3 regions of the Methylococcus mesophilus genome follow, and region 1 is predicted to be linked to each of the others. Evidence: predicted binding sites of a transcription regulator. Region 1 holds the regulator's gene; each other region holds the start of a gene.
The links. Region 1 encodes HrcA, which represses chaperone genes, less so after heat shock. Its sites were predicted from a motif close to TNTTAGCACTCNNNNNNNNNGAGTGCTAANA; they were not measured.

Region 1 (5,983 bases):
CGAGTTCGTGGATGAGCCGGGAGATGTCGGTTTCCAGCGCCTCCGCGGCTTGCTGCCGGTGTTGAGACAGGCTGCGGGCGGCGGCGTCATAGGCGGAAAGCAGTTCGCTTTGTTCGGAAAGCAGGTGCTCGAGCCGCTCCTCGCCGGTCGCAAGGCCCCGCAATTCGGTCCGGAGCGTTTCAAGGTGGGCGGGCAGCTCTTCCGGGCGCACCTGGTGCTTGCGTCCGAGCTGGTGGACTTCCGCCAGCCGTTGTTCCAGCGCCGCGAATTTAGCCGGGTCGGGATCGAGGGCGTCCAGGTGATGGCGCAACGCCATCGCCGCCTCTTTGACCTGAATGCGGGCGCTTTCCAGCAGTTCCAGCGTTTCCGCGAAGTCCCGCGAGATCTGGGCGAGTTCGCCGACCGCATGGGTGGACTGGGCCAGCAGCCCGTTGACTGAATATTGTTCGTCCTCGTAGAGCAGCTTGAGCTGGGCGTAGCCGATTTCGGAGACTCGGCCGAGATTGGCCAGAAGTTCGTGTTCTTCCGACAGGGCACGGTAATCCAGGGTCTCGATCTCGAGCTGTTCCAGTTCGTTCACCTGGTACTGGAGCAGTTCCTGGCGGGCGTTGCGGCTGCTGGCATCCTGCTGCAGCCGGTCGATCCGCTCGGAAATCTCTTTCCAGCGATCGAAAAGCCGCTTCAGTTCCGAGGCCAGTTCACGGGAACCTGCATGCCGGTCCAGCAAGGCTCGCTGCTCGCCGGCCTGCAGCAGGTTCAGATGGGCGTGCTGGCCGTGGATTTCCACCAAGTGCCGGCCCAAGGCCTGGAGGTTCGGCAGGGTCGCGGGGCGGCCGTTGATGAAAGCGCGGGAACGCCCGTCGGCGCTGATGGTCCGGCGGATCAGGCAGGTGTCCTCGTCGGCTTCGGCCAGTTCGTTATCGAGTAGCCAATCGCGGGCGGACGAAGCGTCGTCCAGATCGAAGCACAGGCTGACTTCGCCACGCTCCGCACCTGGCCGCACCAGGCCGGAGTCGGCCCGGTCGCCGAGTGCCAGGCCCAGAGCGGTGAGCAGGATCGATTTGCCTGCGCCGGTTTCGCCGGTGAGCACGGTGAAGCCAGGCCGGAGCTCCAGGTCGAGGGCGGACACCACCGCCAGATCCCGAATGCTGAGAGTGGTCAGCATGGCCTAGCGGTTGCTCCAGTTGAGCTTGAGCCGCAGGATCTGGAAAAAATCGTAATCCGTCGGGTGGAGGATGCGGAAGGGCCGTTCCGCCTTGCGAATCTCGATGCGGTCCTCGATCGCGACGTCCGGGAAGGGGACGTTGTCGCAGCTCACCTGGGCGCGGAATTCCTTGTTCGGCCGGAAGGCGATCGCGACCAGGCTGTCCCCGGAGATGACGATGGGGCGATTGGACAGCGTATGGGGGTTGATCGGCGCCAGCACCATCGCATTGAGTGCGGGGTAGAGGATCGGACCGCCGGCTGACAGCGCATAGGCGGTCGAACCGGTAGGCGTGGAGACGATCAGGCCGTCGGAGCGCTGCGAATTCAGAAAGACGCCGTCGATGGTGGTTTCGAGCTCTATCATACTGGTCGCGCTGCCGCTATGGACGACGACTTCGTTGATGGCGCTGCCCTGTGCGATGATCTCTTCCTCCCGGATCAGCCGTGCCACCAGGGGGTAACGTTCCTCGGCGCGACAGGCGCCGGTCAGTATCGCGTGGAGTTTGCCGACGGCCTCGTTCGGGGAAATGTCCACCAGAAAGCCCAGCCGGCCCAGGTTGATCCCGATGAGGGGAACGCCGTGCGCATAAAGGCTCCGCGCGGCTCCCAGCAAAGTGCCGTCCCCGCCGACGACCACGGCGATGTCCGCCCGCTGCGCCAGTTCCGGCATCGTGCATATCCGTTCGGAATGCGGAAAAAGCGTCGCGCACCCACGTTCCACCAGGATTTCGAGTCCGGAAGTCAGCAGATAGGTATGAATGGCGGCGAGCGTATCCGCTATCCGGGGAGCGTCCGGCTTTCCGATGAGCGCGATGGTGCGAAATTGCGAAAGCATCCGCCTGAACTCGGGTGAGATAGGGAGGGGTTGAAAGTTCGATGCCTTAAGGTCTTGACAGGATTGGCAAGGCTCAGTCGCCGCAGCCGGTTAAATAATCCGGGTGCGGCATGTCCGCCAAATGGTAGGACCTTCTTGACACTTAATCTAGGGGTTGCTAGTTTTTGGCACTCCAATCGGTCGAGTGCTAATCCAGATTCTTTCCGGAATTTCCGTGGCGAGTTTTCCCGAACTGAGCGAGCGAGCGCAGCACCTTTTGAAGGCGCTGGTGGAGCGCTATATCGGCGAAGGCCAGCCGGTCGGTTCGCGTATCCTTGCCAGGGATGCCGGCTTGAGTCCGGCAACGATACGCAATGTCATGGCCGATCTCGAGGAACTCGGTCTGATCACCTCGCCGCATACCTCGGCGGGGCGCCTGCCCACCGTGAGCGGCTATCGCCTGTTCGTCGATTCTCTGCTTACCGTGAAGCCGTTGCAGCAGGGCATCGTCGACCAGTTGTGGCTGGATCTCGAAAGCCGGGACAATCCGCGTGACTTGCTGGAGACGGCTTCCAAGCTGCTGTCGGAGCTCACCCACATGGCCTGCATCATCTCCATGCCGAGGCGGGAAACTCTGGCATTCCAGCACATTGAATTTCTGCCCCTGTCGGACCATCGGGTGCTCGCCATCCTGGTGACGAGCGACCAGGAAATCCACAACAAGATCATTCACACTCCCCACAGTTTCAGCGCCGCGGAATTGCAGGCCGCCGCCAACTTTTTCAACGCCGTCTGCGCCGGCAAGGACATGGCTTCGGCGCGCGAACATCTGCGCGCCGAATTGCAGAACGAACGCGAGCGTTTGAGCGAACAGCTGTTGCAGGCGGGCGAAATCGCCGAGCAGGCTCTGCTCGAGGGTGGACGCTCCAAGAAGCCGTTTCTGGTGCGCGGCGAGACTAACCTCATGGACTTCGTCGAACTGGCCGACGTCGATCGGCTGCGCGGCCTGTTCGAGGCGTTCCGGCAGAAGGAAAGCATCGTCGGCCTGCTCGATCGCTGCCTCGATTCGCCCGGCGTCAAGATACTCATTGGAGAAGAAAGCGGTTTCCGGCCGCTTGAGCCCTGCAGCCTGGTGACCGCCTCCTACTCGGTCGACAACCGGGTGGTGGGTGTCCTCGGCGTGATTGGGCCGACCCGGATGAAATACGAACGGGTGATCCCGCTGGTGGACATCACCGCGAAACTGGTGGGGGCAGCCTTGAATCAGCGGACGCTGGCCCCAACTTAACGTCTCCGGAGTTGCGACGGCACCGGGACGTCCGCCGCCCGCTCCCTTTAAGGAGCCGGGCGGTTTCGTTTTTCCCGATCGAAAAATTTTGAACCCCTATAATTCGGATTATGAGCGAAGAAGAATTGACCAACGGTCCCGGCACAGACGCGCAGCCGGAGCTTCTGGAAGTGGAGGCGCAACCTGCCGAAGTGCCTGCCGCTGAGCCCGACCGGGCATTGCTTGAAGCGCAGCAGCAGGCGAGCGACAACTGGGAGCGTTTCGTGCGGGCTCAGGCGGAAATGGAAAACCTGCGCCGGCGGGTGGAGAAAGATCTCCAGAATGCACATAAGTACGCCCTGGAAAAATTCGCCAGGGAGCTTTTGCCTGTGATGGACAGCCTGGAACTCGGCATCGCGGCCTCGACTGCTGACACCCCCGATGTCGCCAAGCTCAGGGAAGGCGCGGAGCTGACCTTGAAGCAGTTTCAGAGCGTGTTCGAGAAGTTCGGCATCTTGGCCGTCGATCCGGTCGGCGAGAAATTCAATCCGGAACAGCACCAGGCCATGGCCATGGAATCCGCCGAGGCGGTCGAGCCGAACACTGTGCTCAAGGTATTTCAGAAAGGCTATTTGTTGAACGACCGTCTGCTGCGCCCTGCGCTCGTGGTCGTAGCCCAGGCTTGAAATCCCCTGGATCGGCCTCACATAGCATCTATCCGTCAGAACAATCACAGATAAACCGGAGAAATCCATGGCAAAAATTATCGGGATCGACCTGGGCACCACCAACTCGTGCGTGGCCATTCTTGAAGGTGGCAAGCCCCGCGTGATCGAGAACGCCGAGGGGGCGCGCACCACGCCGTCGATCATTGCGTTCAGCACCGACAACGAGGCGCTGGTCGGGCAGTCCGCCAAGCGGCAGGCTATCACCAATCCGAAGAACACCTTGTTCGCGATCAAGCGGCTCATCGGCCGCCGCTTCAAGGACGATGTCGTCCAGAAGGACATCAAGATGGTGCCTTACACTATCGTCGAGGCGGAAAACGGCGATGCCTGGGTGGAGGCTGCGGGCAAGAAGATGGCGCCGCCGGAGATCTCGGCGCGCGTGCTGATGAAGCTCAAGAAGGATGCCGAGGCCTATCTGGGTGAAGAGGTCAAGGAAGCGGTCATTACCGTGCCGGCCTATTTCAACGACTCCCAGCGCCAGGCCACCAAGGACGCCGGCCGCATTGCCGGCCTCGACGTCAAGCGCATCATCAACGAGCCGACCGCAGCGGCGTTGGCCTACGGCATGGACAAGAGCCGTGGGGACCAGAAGATCGCGGTCTACGACCTGGGCGGCGGCACCTTCGACATCTCCATCATCGAGATCGCCGAAGTCGACGGCGAGCACCAGTTCGAAGTGCTGTCGACCAACGGCGACACCTTCCTCGGCGGCGAAGACTTCGACCTGCGCATCATCGAATACATCGTGGATGAATTCCGCAAGGAGCAGGGCATCGACCTGCACAACGACCCGCTGGCGCTGCAGCGCCTGAAGGAGTCCGCCGAGAAGGCCAAGATCGAGCTGTCGTCCAGTCAGCAGACCGAAATCAATCTGCCCTATATCACGGCGGATGCGACCGGACCCAAACACCTGAACGTCAAGCTTACCCGCGCGAAGCTGGAAGCGCTGGTGGAGGACCTGATCCTACGCACCCGCGGCCCCTGCGAAACCGCGTTGAAGGATGCCGGCGTCAAGCCGGGCGACATCGACGAGGTCATCCTGGTCGGCGGCCAGACCCGCATGCCCAAGGTGCAGGATTTCGTGAAGGAAATCTTCGGCAAGGAGCCGCGCAAGGACGTCAACCCGGACGAAGCCGTGGCCGTTGGCGCCGCCATCCAGGCGGGTGTGCTCGGCGGCCAGGTGAAGGATGTGCTGCTGCTGGACGTGACCCCGCTGTCTTTAGGGATAGAGACCCTCGGCGGCGTCCTGACCAAGCTGATCGAAAAGAACACCACGATCCCGACCAAGGCTGCGCAAGTGTTCTCCACCGCAGAGGACAGCCAGACGGCCGTGACCATCCATGTGCTGCAGGGCGAACGCGAGATGGCGCGCGACAACAAGTCGCTGGGGCGCTTCGACCTGAGCGACATCCCGATGGCGCCGCGCGGCGTGCCGCAGATCGAGGTGACCTTCGACATCGACGCCAACGGCATATTGAACGTTTCCGCCAAGGACAAGGCGACCGGCAAGCAGCAGTCCATCGTCATCCGCGCCTCCAGCGGCCTGTCCGAGGACGAGATCAAGCGTATGGTGAAGGACGCCGAGGTGCATGCGGAAGAAGACCGCCGCATGCATGAGCTGGTGACCGCGCGCAATCACGCCGACGCCATGGTCCACGCCACCAACAAGACCTTGTCCGAACTGGGTGACAAGGTGTCCGGCGAGGAACGGGCGAAGATCGAGGCGGCCCTGAACGATCTGAAGGACGCCATGGGCGGTGATAACAAGGATCTGATCGAGCAGCGGACCAAGACACTGACCGAGCTTTCCGGCAAGCTGGCCGAACGGCTTTATGCCCAGCAGGGTGAGCCGGGCGCCGCGGAAGCGCAAGGCCATGAAAAAGCCGGCGGGGCCGGCGGTGACGACGTCGTCGACGCCGAATTCGAGGAAGTCCGCGACGACAAGCGTTAAACCGCGGCGGACCGCTT
Region 2 (5,983 bases), 1.4 Mb from region 1:
TACGTCGATGCAAACGTTCCCTCGCCTGCTTACATCAACCAACATATCGCGCTAGTGCGTTTCGATACATCGCGAGTCTGCAGTAAATACGTAAGCTACTTTTTAGCGTCCGAACGGTCGCAACGGCATTTCCGTGCGTCGACAGATACCGGTACGAAGGCAGGGATGAGCCTAATAACGGTTCAACAGATTCAACTTATGCTTCCGGCTCGCCCAGAACAACAAAAAATTGCCGACTGCCTGTCTTCCCTCGACAACCTCATCACCGCCCAAAGCCAGAAGATCGCCGCCCTCAAGACCCACAAGAGGGGCCTGATGCAGCAGTTGTTCCCGGTACATGATGAGGTGCCCGCATGAAGCCGGGCCAGCCCTTCGCCGATCTGCCCGCGCGGCGGAGTTGCGTTCCCACACCGGAGCGTGGGAACGATGGTTTATGGGGGGAACGTACCGAGATCGCTCCCACGCTCCGGCGTGGGAGTGCCGCTTTCGACGCTCCAGCGTCTAGACATGACGGAACCTGAACTATGGGTAGAAGCCGTTATGTGATTCTGGAACCCGATAAACCCCATTTTCTGACTTGCACGGTCGTTGAGTGGTTGCCGGTGTTCACCCGACCGGATGCGGTACAGATTGTTCTGGACAGTTGGCGTTATCAGCGCACCCATGACGGGTTGCGGCTCTATGGCTATGTGATTCTGGAAAATCATCTGCATTTCGTGGCCCAAGCGCCGCGTTTAGACAAGTGTGTGAGCAGTTTCAAATCGTTTACGGCGGCCCGGCTTATCGAGCTTTTGGAGGCGAGCAATGCCGAGCGTTTGTTGACCCGTCTGCGTTTTGCAAAATGCGCCCACAAGCGCGACCGCGAATACCAGTTCTGGCAAGAAGGGATTCACGCTGAAATGGTATTCAGTGAAGCGGTGATGCGGGAGAAGCTGGATTATATTCACCGGAACCCGGTGAAACGCGGATATGTGGATTTGCCTGAGCATTGGCGCTATTCGAGCGCACGCGACTATTCCGGGCAGAAGGGGCTGATGGAGGTCGATTCATGGTGCTGAGACGCTGGAGCGTCTCCGGCTGCGTTCCCACGCTGGAGCGTGGGAACGATCCGAACATAGTCCATAGACCAACTCTCGTTAGGCGCCGATGGCGCGACCTTGATTTGGCGCTCCACGCCGGCAATGCGCTTCCGCTTTCGTTTGCGGACCATCAGGCCGGCCTCGTGATACACGCGATAGGTGCGCTTTCGGTTGATTTCCCAACCCTCTCGGCAAAGTAGCACGTGCAGCCGGCGATACCCATAGCGCCGCTTCTGCGCTGCCAATTCGCACAGTCGTTCCTTGAGCTCCTGGTCTACTGGCCGCTTAGCTTCGTAGCGATACAGCGACCGAGAAATACCGATCAGCCCACAAGCCCGCGTGACGCCCATCTGGTGCTTTGTCATCAGATGGGAGACCGCCACCCTCTTGGCTTGTGGGCTTACCACTTTCGGCCTACAACCTCTTTCAACGCAGCATTGTCCAGCATCGCCTCCGCCAGCAGGCGCTTGAGCCGGGCATTCTCGGTCTCCAGTGCCTTGAGCCGCTGCGCATCCGACACTGTCAGGCCGCCGTATTTCGCTTTCCAGTTGTAGTACGTCGCCTCGCTGAGCCCGTGCTTGCGGCACAGCTCCGCTACTTTTAGGCCGGCTTCGGCTTCCTTCAGGATGCCAATGATCTGTTCTTCGGTGAAACGCTTCTTCATGCTGCCTCCTATCGAGGCAGACTCTACATCACGACCGGACTAATCTCGGGGAGCAGGTCACAACGAGTGGGACATGCTGCGCGAAACCAATCCGGCCAAAAGCCCCAAGTTCGACGCGGTGGTGGCCAATCCGCCGTTCAGTTATAGGTGGGAGCCGAGCGAGGCGCTGGGCGAGGATGTGCGCTTCAAGAATTACGGCCTGGCGCCGAAGTCCGCCGCCGATTTCGCCTTCCTGCTGCATGGCTTCCACTTCCTGAAGCAGGACGGCGTGATGGCCATCATCCTGCCGCACGGCGTGCTGTTCCGTGGTGGGGCCGAAGCCCGCATACGCACCAAGCTGCTGAAGGACGGCCATATCGACACGGTGATCGGCCTGCCGGCCAACCTGTTCTTCTCCACCGGCATTCCGGTCTGCGTCCTGGTGCTGAAGAAGTGCAAGAAGCCGGACGATGTGCTGATCATCAACGCCGCCGAGCACTACGAGAAAGGCAAGCGCCAGAACCAGCTATTGCCTGAGCACATCGACAAGATCATCGACACCTACCAGTTCCGCCGGGAGGAAGAACGCTATGCTCGGCGCGTGTCGATGGAGCGAATCGAAAAAGAAGGCTACAACCTGAATATTTCGCGCTATATCAGCACCGCCAAATCGGAAGAGGAAATCGATCTGAGCGCAGTACATGCCGAGTTGGTAGCATTAGAGAAAAAAGTCAAAGAAGCCTCGGAGAGGCATAACGGATTTCTCAAACAGCTTGGGCTTCCCGTATTGCCTTAGCGGCGTTCCCCCCGTTTTCTTCCTTCGGTGTCCGCAGACGGCTCGGATGCCTCAAGCCCCCATGCTTCGATGGCAAGCTCAATGTCTCGCGGTTTAAGGTTGGGATTGCGCCAGCCGGCGGGGTCTACTGCAACCCGTTACAGCCGCAATCAGGCGGCGTCCGCCAGAGCGCTCCGCAGCTTCTTCATCGCGCTGTTTTCGAGCTGGCGAATGCGCTCGGCGGAGACGTTATAGCGCGCCGCCAGATCGTGCAGCGTCAGCTTATCCTCGCTGAGCCAACGGCTGGCCACGATGTCCCGGCTGCGGTCGTCCAGTTGGCCGATGGCTTCGTGCAGCTTCTCCTGCTGACGGTTTTCCCATTCGCTGTGCTCGATGAGCTGGGCCGGATCCGCTCCTTCCTGCTGGAGATAATGGATGGGCGCGTGGCCTTCGCGGTCGTCGCCGTCCTCGTCGCCGTGCGCCTCTAGCGCCATGTCCGGGTTGTTCAGCCGGTTCTCCATCTTGTAGACGTCCTCGACGTCCACGCCCAGCTCCGCAGCCACCGCGGCGGCTTCCTCGGGGTTGAGCCAGCCGAGCCGGTTCTTCATCTTGCGCAGATTGAAGAACAGCTTGCGCTGTGCCTTGGTGGTGGCGATCTTCACGATGCGCCAGTTCTGGATGATGAATTCGTGGATCTCCGCCCGGATCCAGTGCACTGCGAACGAGACCAGCCTCACGCCGACGTCCGGATCGTAGCGCTTCACCGCCTTCATCAGACCGATGTTGCCCTCCTGGATCAGGTCGGCCAGCGGCAGGCCGTAGCCGAGATAACCACGCGCTATGTAGGCCACGAACCGCAGGTTCGACAGCACCAGGCGCCTGGCAGCCTCCAGGTCCTGCTCGTCACGGAAGCGGATGGCCAGTTCGCGCTCCTCGTCGGCATCCAGCCGCGGCAGACGGTTCACCGCGGCGAAATAGTCGTCGATGGAACCCAGCGGCAGATTGGTCGGGAGAGTCAATTCGTGAGTCATGGAATGCCCTGTTGTGATGGTGATGGGTTTTAGCACTCGTCCCATTTGAGTGCCAAAACTAGCGCAAGTTCCTTGCTTCGGCAAGCCCTAGCGCCTGCCGCTCACTCGGGGCGCACGTCCCGCAGGTGCTGGATGAGCACGGCGAAAGCGCCGGCTATCCCTAAGAAACAGGCGATGCCGATCAGCAGCAGCGACTCCCGGAAACCGAGAAAGGCAAGGGAAAAATCGCTGCCGTACAGCACGTTGAGCTGGCGGATCGGCGCCCTGACGATCAGCAGCATGACGCCGACAACGATCCAGGCGCCGATACTGCCGAGGAAGCCGTACCAGAAACCGGTATAGAGAAAAGGCCGCCGGATGAACCTGTCGGTCGCGCCCAGCAGCTTCTGCACGACGATTTCCTCCCGGCGGCCGTACAGTTCCAGGCGGATGGTGTTGCCGATGACGAACACGACCGCCGCCCCCAGCAGCGCCCCGAGGACGCCGAAACTGCGCTCGGCGACCTGGAGCATGGCATGGAGACGGTGCATCCACTGGATGTCGCTCTGCACCAGATCCACTTCGGGCAGGGCTTTGAGTTCGGCCACGAGCCGTTCCACCTGCTCGGGCTGGGCCAGCGAGTCCTTCGGACGCAGGCCGATCACCACGGGGAGCGGGTTGAAATTCAGGGCCGACAAGGCTTCGCCGAAACCGCTGTAGGTCTTCAACTGCTCGATTCCGGCTTCCTTGGTAACGAGCCGCGTCTCGGCGATCTGCGCATGGCTTTTCAAGCGGTCCGCCAGCTTGCGCCCGGCGTCGTTGGACAGGTCCGGCTTGAGGTAAAGCGAAATCTCGTTGGTCGCCTCCAGGTCTCCGCCGACCATGCGAAGGTTCTTCACCAGCACGTGGAAACTGGTGGGCAGCGCCAGCGTGGCGGCGATGACCAGGAGTGTGAGCGCCATGGCGAAAGGCGTGCGCCGCATCCGCCGCAGCGCCTCCTTCGCGGTCTGCACGTGCGAAACCAGGTAGCTCTGCAGCCGGTCGACCAGGGTCGGGCCGCCATGCCTGCGGGGCGCCGGCGGTGCGACCCGCCGCTGCGCGCGACGGCGCTGCCGTCTCATGCCGCCACCTCCGACAGGCTTCCGTGCTGAAGGCGCAAGACCCGCCCTCCAATCCGCGAGATCAGTTGCTCGTCGTGGCTGGCGATGAGCAAGGTCACGCCGAGATCATTGAAATCGCGGAAGATGTCCATGACCTCCCGCGCAGCCTCCGGATCGAGGTTGCCGGTGGGCTCGTCGGCGAGGATGAAGTCCGGCTTGTGGACGATGGCCCGTGCGATGCCGACGCGCTGCTGCTCGCCCCCGGACAGGGTCTGCGGCAGCCGCTTCTCCTTGGACAAGAGGCCCACTTTGCCGAGCGCCGCACGCACCCGCCGGCTGACCTCGCCGGGGTTGAATCCGGCGATGATCAGCGGCAAAGCCACATTTTCGAACACGGAGCGGTCGTACAACAGCTTGTAGTCCTGAAAGATCAGGCCGAGCTTGCGCCGGATATAGGGAATTTCCCGGTTGGAGGCGCGGGTGATATTCCGGCCATCCAGCACGATCTGGCCGCGCGTGGCCCGATCGATCACGGCGATCAGCTTGAGCAGAGTGCTCTTGCCCGCCCCCGAATGCCCGGTGAGGAACACCCGCTCGCCGCGACCGATGTGGAAGCTGACGTCGTGCAGGGCTTCGCCGAACTCGGGATAGCGCTTGTAGACCTCTTTGAATTCCAGCACGGCCTCAATGCAAGCGGGCGGTCCCGCTCGTCTCTTCCTCGGCGAACAGGGCGTCGATGAACTGGGTGGCATCGAAGTCGCGCAGATCGTCGATGCCTTCCCCGATGCCGATGAAGCGTATGGGGATTCCGAACTGCTGAGCCAGTGCGAAGATCACCCCGCCTTTGGCGGTGCCGTCCAGCTTGGTCAATGCCAGCCCTGTCAGGCCGACCGCCTCGTTGAACAGCTTGGCCTGAGACATGGCGTTCTGGCCGGTACCGGCGTCCAGCACCAGCAGTACCTCGTGCGGTGCGGTCTGGTCGAGGCGGCCGATGATGCGCTTGATCTTGCTCAGCTCTTCCATCAGGTTCGACTTGGTGTGCAAACGGCCCGCGGTATCGGCGATCAGCACGTCGACCCCGCGCGCCTTGGCGGCCTCCACGGCGTCGTAGATCACCGAAGCCGAATCGGCCCCGCTGTGCTGGGCGATCACCGCGATCTTGTTGCGCTCGCCCCAGGTCTGGAGCTGCTCGACGGCGGCGGCGCGGAAGGTGTCCCCGGCGGCCAGCATGACGCTGTGGCCCTCGTTCTGCAGCCGTTTGGCGAGCTTGCCGATGGTCGTGGTCTTACCCACGCCGTTAACCCCTACTACCAGGATGACGAAGGGCCGGACCTCAGGCGGGATGGCCAGCGGTACGCTGCAGGGGCGGACGATAT
Region 3 (5,983 bases), 510 kb from region 1:
TCCACGGGCGGATTCAGACTAATCCGTCGGGTGTGAAGCGCACGTGTTTCGTGCGTGAAGAAAACGTGAATCTGAGTATTTTGTCGCGGGCGCATGCGCCTCGTGGCACTCACGTGGAGGGGTTTACCTGTGACGACCGGGCGATCGGGGCACTTGCTCCTCGTCGAAGACCATCGCGATATCGCAGAAATGGTCTACGACTATTTCGAGCGGCGGGGATACGTCGTGGACCATGCGGGCGACGGAGTGACCGGCTTGCATCTCGCTGTAACCGGCAGCTATGACGCCATCATTCTCGATTTGCTGCTGCCGGGCCTGGATGGGATGGAGATATGCGAAAAGCTGAGGAAGGATGCGCGCAGCGCCATTCCCATATTGATGCTGACGGCGCGTGACACGGTGCAGGACAAGATCTCCGGCCTGGATGTCGGCGCTGATGATTACCTGGTCAAGCCGTTTGACATACAAGAGCTGGAAGCCAGGGTACGCGCTCTGATACGGCGGAACAGGGGGAGCGTAAGCCCCGAGCGGCTGCAGGTGGGCGACCTCAGCCTGGACCTGGGGACACTGCAGGTGGAGCGTTCCGGCCATCGGCTCGACATCTCTCCGACCGGCTTGAAAATTCTTAAAATTCTGATGCGCGCCTCTCCCCGGCTAGTCACCCGGCCGGAAATCGAGCGTGAAGTTTGGGGAGAGGCACTTCCTGACAGCGATACGCTGCGCAGTCATGTGTATAACCTTCGCAAGATCGTGGACAAGCCGTTTTCCGGCCAGATGATCTGCACGATGCAAAGCATAGGTTATCGGTTGATCGACCCTCATGAAGAACCGACCCCAGATCGGCCGTAAGCTCGCCAGGGTTTTTCTGCTCCAGGCGGTTTTCATCGGCGTGGCCGCGTTTCTCGGCGTGGTCGCTGCAAAGTACGTTTTGGAGTCATTGCTTATCCAGCAGGCTTTGCGTGACGAGGCGGAACATTTCTGGGACCGCTTGCGGGATGACCCGTCGTTCCCAGCCCCCGATACCCGGAACATGAAAGGCTATGTTGCCAAGGGAGACGCTGGGGACTCGGTTCCCCTTGATATTCGCGGTCTTCAGGACGGATTTCATGACCTCTCCCGCGCGGACTCGTTCGTCATCGCCTATGTGTCCAGGCAAGGCGGATCCCGCTTATTCCTCATCTTCGACGGGCAACGGGTCGAAGAACTGGCATTGTTCTTTGGCATGGTGCCGCTGGCGGCGAGTCTGTTCGGGATTTATCTTGCAGCACTGGCCGGCTATTACCTGTCCAGGCGCGCCGTGTCGCCGATACTTCGCTTGGCGCGGCAGGTCGGAGACATCGACCCCGGCGTGCCGGAGAAGAGTCTGCTCTCCCTGGAACGCCTTCCGGCCGAAGAGGATCAGGAGGTCAGCGCCTTATCGGAGGCGCTGGCCCGCATGGCGCGGCGTATCCGGCAATTCGTCGAGCGCGAACGGACGTTCACGCGGGACGTGAGTCATGAGCTTCGGACTCCCATTACGGTGATCCGAATTGCCGCCGACCTTCTCATGGACGAAAGGGACTTGCCCGCGTCGGCGCACAATTGTGTCGTCCGCGTCAAACGGGCGGTGAAGGATATGGAAGAGCTGACGGAGGCATTTCTGTTGCTTTCCAGGGAGTCGGAGCAGGGACTGCCGTTGCAGCCTGTCTGCCTCAATACGCTGGCCGAGGAAGAACTCGACCAGGCACGGCTTCTCCTGGAGGGAAAATCCGTCACCACTTCCCTGGAGTCCGAGGGGCGTTTGATCGTAATAGCCTCCGAGCGTGTCCTCTCCATTCTGCTCGGCAATCTCATCCGGAACGCTTGCACCTATACCGACTCGGGTTACGTCCGCGTGTGCATCGGAGATCGGCGCTTGAGTGTCGAGGACAGTGGTCCAGGGATGTCGGAAGAAGAAGTAAGCCGGATATTCCATCCGTTTTTCCGGGGAACTCCACGCGGCCAGGGCTACGGCGTGGGCCTGACGATCGTCAAGCGATTGTCCGACCGCTTCGGCTGGCCCCTGCAAATCACGAGTCAAGCAGGTGCGGGGACGCGGGTGACAGTGGATTTTCCCGGTGCTACGCATAGGGGGAGGCTCTCGGAATGAAAACCTGGGCGACACCGGACAATTGTGGTCTTTATTCAATAGATCAATAGCTTACCAAACGTTAAAAAATGACTCTCATGCTTCGGCATAGCGGCTGCCGTGGTGAAAGCGAGTACCCTCGAAGAAGGCCGCCGCGTTCCGTTCTTAACGCCCAATGATTGCAGCGGAAATGTCATCCATGACCTCCATGCTGTCGTTCATCGACGCGCCGAAAGTCGTAGGGAGCCGGAGTCTGGCCGGCAATCATCCCATGGAGCGCGGCCATATGGGCGTGCGTCCGCCAACGCACCGTCCGCGATGAGCCATGGGCACCTCGAAAAACCGAGGTGCCCAATAGAGCCACAGAGCCCAAAAAACATCTGGGTCTTCCCTCGCGTTTACCCACGACCGTTTGTTTCATTTCAAGTCCCGCGATTTTTCAAATCAAGTGCCACCCGACAACAACGGCTCCGCTTGACACCCACCCATCCATCGCTATCATTTGGCACTCACTTCAAGGGAGTGCTAACAGCCATGTCGGGCGCTCGCTTGGGTTTTCAGTCGATTTCATCAGGAATTCAGGAGGTTACCGTGAAAATTCGTCCTTTGCATGATCGTGTCATCGTCAAGCGTCTGGAAGAGGAGCGCACCAGTGCAGGCGGAATCGTGATTCCCGACAGCGCTGCGGAGAAGCCGATGCGCGGCGAGATCCTGGCCGTCGGCAATGGCAAGGTCCTCGACAACGGCGAGGTGCGTGCCCTGCAGGTCAAGGTGGGTGACAAGGTCCTGTTCGGCAAGTACGCGGGCACCGAGGTCAAGGTCGACGGAGAAGATGTGGTGGTGATGCGTGAGGACGACATCCTGGCCGTTCTCGAGAGCTGATCTCTAGCTCCGCTCGCAGATTCCCAAGTCCTTAATCAATCATCAATATCGCAGGTAAATCCAAATGGCAGCTAAAGAAGTCAAGTTCAGCGACGACGCACGCGCCCGCATGCTGCGGGGCGTCAACATCCTGGCGCACGCGGTGAAGGTCACCCTGGGTCCTAAGGGCCGCAACGTGGTGCTCGAAAAGAGCTTCGGCGCTCCCACCGTGACCAAGGACGGCGTGTCCGTGGCGAAGGAAATCGAGCTGTCCGACAAGTTCGAGAACATGGGCGCCCAGATGGTGAAAGAGGTCGCTTCGCAGACTTCCGATGTGGCCGGCGACGGCACCACCACCGCCACCGTGCTGGCGCAATCGATCCTGACCGAGGGCCTGAAAGCAGTCGCCGCCGGCATGAATCCGATGGACCTGAAGCGCGGCATCGACAAGGCCGTCGCCACCGCCGTGGAGGAAATCCACGCCATGTCCGTGCCCTGCACCGACAGCAACGCGATCTCCCAGGTCGGCACCATTTCCGCCAACTCCGACGAATCCATCGGCAGCATCATCGCCGAGGCGATGGACAAGGTGGGCAAGGAAGGCGTCATCACCGTCGAGGACGGTTCGGGCCTGGAAAACCAGCTCGATATCGTCGAGGGCATGCAGTTCGACCGCGGCTACCTGTCCCCCTATTTCATCAACAACCAGCAGAGCATGAGCGCCGAACTGGAGAACCCGTTCATTCTCATCAATGAGAAGAAGGTCTCCAACATCCGCGAGCTGCTGCCGGTGCTGGAAGGCGTGGCGAAGGCCGGCCGTCCGCTGCTGATCATCGCCGAGGATGTCGAGGGCGAAGCCCTGGCCACCCTGGTGGTCAACAACATGCGCGGCATCCTCAAGGTCGCGGCGGTGAAGGCGCCGGGCTTCGGCGACCGCCGCAAGGCCATGCTGGAAGACATCGCCGTGCTGACCGGCGGCACCGTGATTTCCGAAGACATCGGCCTGAGCCTGGAGAAGGCGACCCTGGCCGATCTGGGCACCGCCAAGAAGATCCAGATCACCAAGGAAAACACCACCATCATCGACGGCGCCGGCTCCAGCGATGCCATCCAGGGCCGCGTGGCGCAGATCCGCAAGCAGGTGGAAGACACCACTTCCGACTACGATCGCGAGAAGCTGCAGGAACGTTTGGCCAAGCTGGCCGGTGGCGTCGCCGTCATCAAGGTGGGTGCTGCCACCGAAGTCGAAATGAAGGAAAAGAAAGCCCGCGTCGAAGATGCGCTGCACGCCACCCGCGCGGCGGTCGAAGAGGGTATCGTGCCGGGCGGCGGCGTGGCCCTGATCCGGGCGCTGGCCAAACTGCGCGACCTCAAGGGCGCCAACCATGATCAGGACGTCGGCATCAGCATCGCCCGCCGCGCCATGGAAGAGCCGCTGCGCCAGATCGTCGCCAATGCGGGTGACGAGCCGTCGGTGGTGTTGAACAAGGTCGCGGAAGGTTCCGGCAACTTCGGCTACAACGCCGCGACCGGCGAGTACGGCGACATGGTGGCCATGGGCATTCTCGACCCGGCCAAGGTGACCCGTTCCGCACTGCAGAACGCGTCTTCCGTCGCTTCTCTGATGATCACGACCGAGGCCATGGTCGCGGAGGAGCCGAAGGAAGAGGCGCCGATGCCGGGCGGCATGGGCGGCATGGGTGGCATGGGCGATATGATGTAAGCCTGGCGCTCGCTAAAGCCGTTCGACGGTCCTGGAAAAGGCCCCACCCTGACGGGTGGGGCCTTTTCCTTTTTGTGGGGCGGTCGTTGAGCTTCCGGCTCTGGCGGTTCTGCCTTACTATCACGGCGGGCCGAATTGCCGGGCCGATCTGAACTGCGGGGCAAGATGATGGGGCACAATTTCGAATGGTTCGAGGAGCGCCAGGCGCCTGAGCCGCTACCCCGGTCGCCGTGGCGCGAGTCGCTTTTCCAGTACCTGGCGACCATCGCGCTGGCCCTGGGGGCCTGGTATCTGGCCTGGCGCTGGACTGCTTCCTTGAACGAGCACGCGCTGTGGTTCTCGGTGCCGGTGGTTCTTGCCGAAAGCTGCGCCTATCTCGCTTGGGCGTTGTTTGCCTACAATTTGTGGCGGACGGCCGACCGGCCCTCGCGGCCTGCGCCTTACTGGATTTCCGAGTGCGTTTCCGATCTCGCCGCGCCCCACCGCCCGCTGGCCGTGGATGTGTGTGTCGCCACCTGCGATGAGGATGCGGCGCTGGTCCGCCAAAGCCTGGAAGATGCGAAAAAGCTGAAATATCCCTATCAGATCGACATAAGGCTGCATCTTTACGATGCGGGCCGCCGCCCCGCCATGAGGCAGCTCGCCGAGTCCCTGAAGGTGGCGTACATCGTGCCGGAGGAGCAGGACGGCCTGGGGACGCACAATCTGCGCCGGATCGTCGAGGAGACGCAAGGGGATTTCATCGTGTTCTGCGATGCCGACACCCGGTTGTTTCCCTCCTTTCTGGAACATACCTTGGGGTATTTCCGCGATCCGGACGTGGCCTGGGTGCAGACGCCGCAGTGGTATGACGATATTCCCCAGGGTGTCCCGCTGGGCGATGTCCTGGGCCGCCGTTTCGGCACTCCGGGCCTGGCGGTCGGAAAAGCGTGCGAGGCGGTGGCGGGACCGATACGGATCGGCAGGGACCCGTTCGGCAGCGATCCGGCCATGTTTTTTGGCGTGATCCAGCGACGGCGCGACCGCGCCGACGCGGCCTATTCGTGCGGCGCGGGCGCTGTCTACCGCAGCGATGCGCTCGTGGAGGCGGTGGAGCTGGCCCGCGCCAGGCGGCTGGGCAAGGCGGTCGTCCGGGTTGCGAAGGGGATCAGCGACCGGGAATGCCGTGCCGATTTCGTCGAATCGGTGACTCGCCAAGCGGCGGCGGACGCCGGCGTGGCGCCGTATCATCTGCGCGAATCCGAACACTTCTACGCGTCCATAGTGCTCCATGGCTGCCGCAACCGGCGCTG

Region 2: rpoH (RNA polymerase sigma factor RpoH) is a predicted target of HrcA. The motif match lies at 3,556-3,586, and genes of this name have one in related genera.
Region 3: groES (co-chaperone GroES) is a predicted target of HrcA. The motif match lies at 2,608-2,638, and genes of this name have one in related genera.

Annotation. Positions count from the first base shown of each region.
Region 1 is NZ_CP110921.1:1,069,371-1,075,353, reverse strand. It holds gene recN (DNA repair protein RecN) at 1-1,165, opposite strand, end outside; gene OOT43_RS04830 (NAD(+) kinase) at 1,169-2,041, opposite strand; gene hrcA (heat-inducible transcriptional repressor HrcA) at 2,256-3,308, shown strand; gene grpE (nucleotide exchange factor GrpE) at 3,419-3,973, shown strand; gene dnaK (molecular chaperone DnaK) at 4,041-5,966, shown strand.
Region 2 is NZ_CP110921.1:2,503,435-2,509,417, forward strand. It holds gene OOT43_RS11785 (restriction endonuclease subunit S) at 1-357, shown strand, start outside; gene OOT43_RS11790 (REP-associated tyrosine transposase) at 525-1,058, shown strand; gene OOT43_RS11795 (IS3 family transposase) at 1,013-1,444, opposite strand; gene OOT43_RS11800 (transposase) at 1,480-1,743, opposite strand; gene OOT43_RS11805 (N-6 DNA methylase) at 1,817-2,518, shown strand; gene rpoH (RNA polymerase sigma factor RpoH) at 2,668-3,528, opposite strand; gene ftsX (permease-like cell division protein FtsX) at 3,630-4,628, opposite strand; gene ftsE (cell division ATP-binding protein FtsE) at 4,625-5,287, opposite strand; gene ftsY (signal recognition particle-docking protein FtsY) at 5,292-5,983, opposite strand, start outside.
Region 3 is NZ_CP110921.1:1,582,191-1,588,173, reverse strand. It holds gene OOT43_RS07330 (response regulator transcription factor) at 154-849, shown strand; gene OOT43_RS07325 (sensor histidine kinase) at 821-2,128, shown strand; gene OOT43_RS07320 (hypothetical protein) at 2,307-2,429, shown strand; gene groES (co-chaperone GroES) at 2,699-2,989, shown strand; gene groL (chaperonin GroEL) at 3,054-4,691, shown strand; gene OOT43_RS07305 (glycosyltransferase) at 4,827-5,983, shown strand, end outside.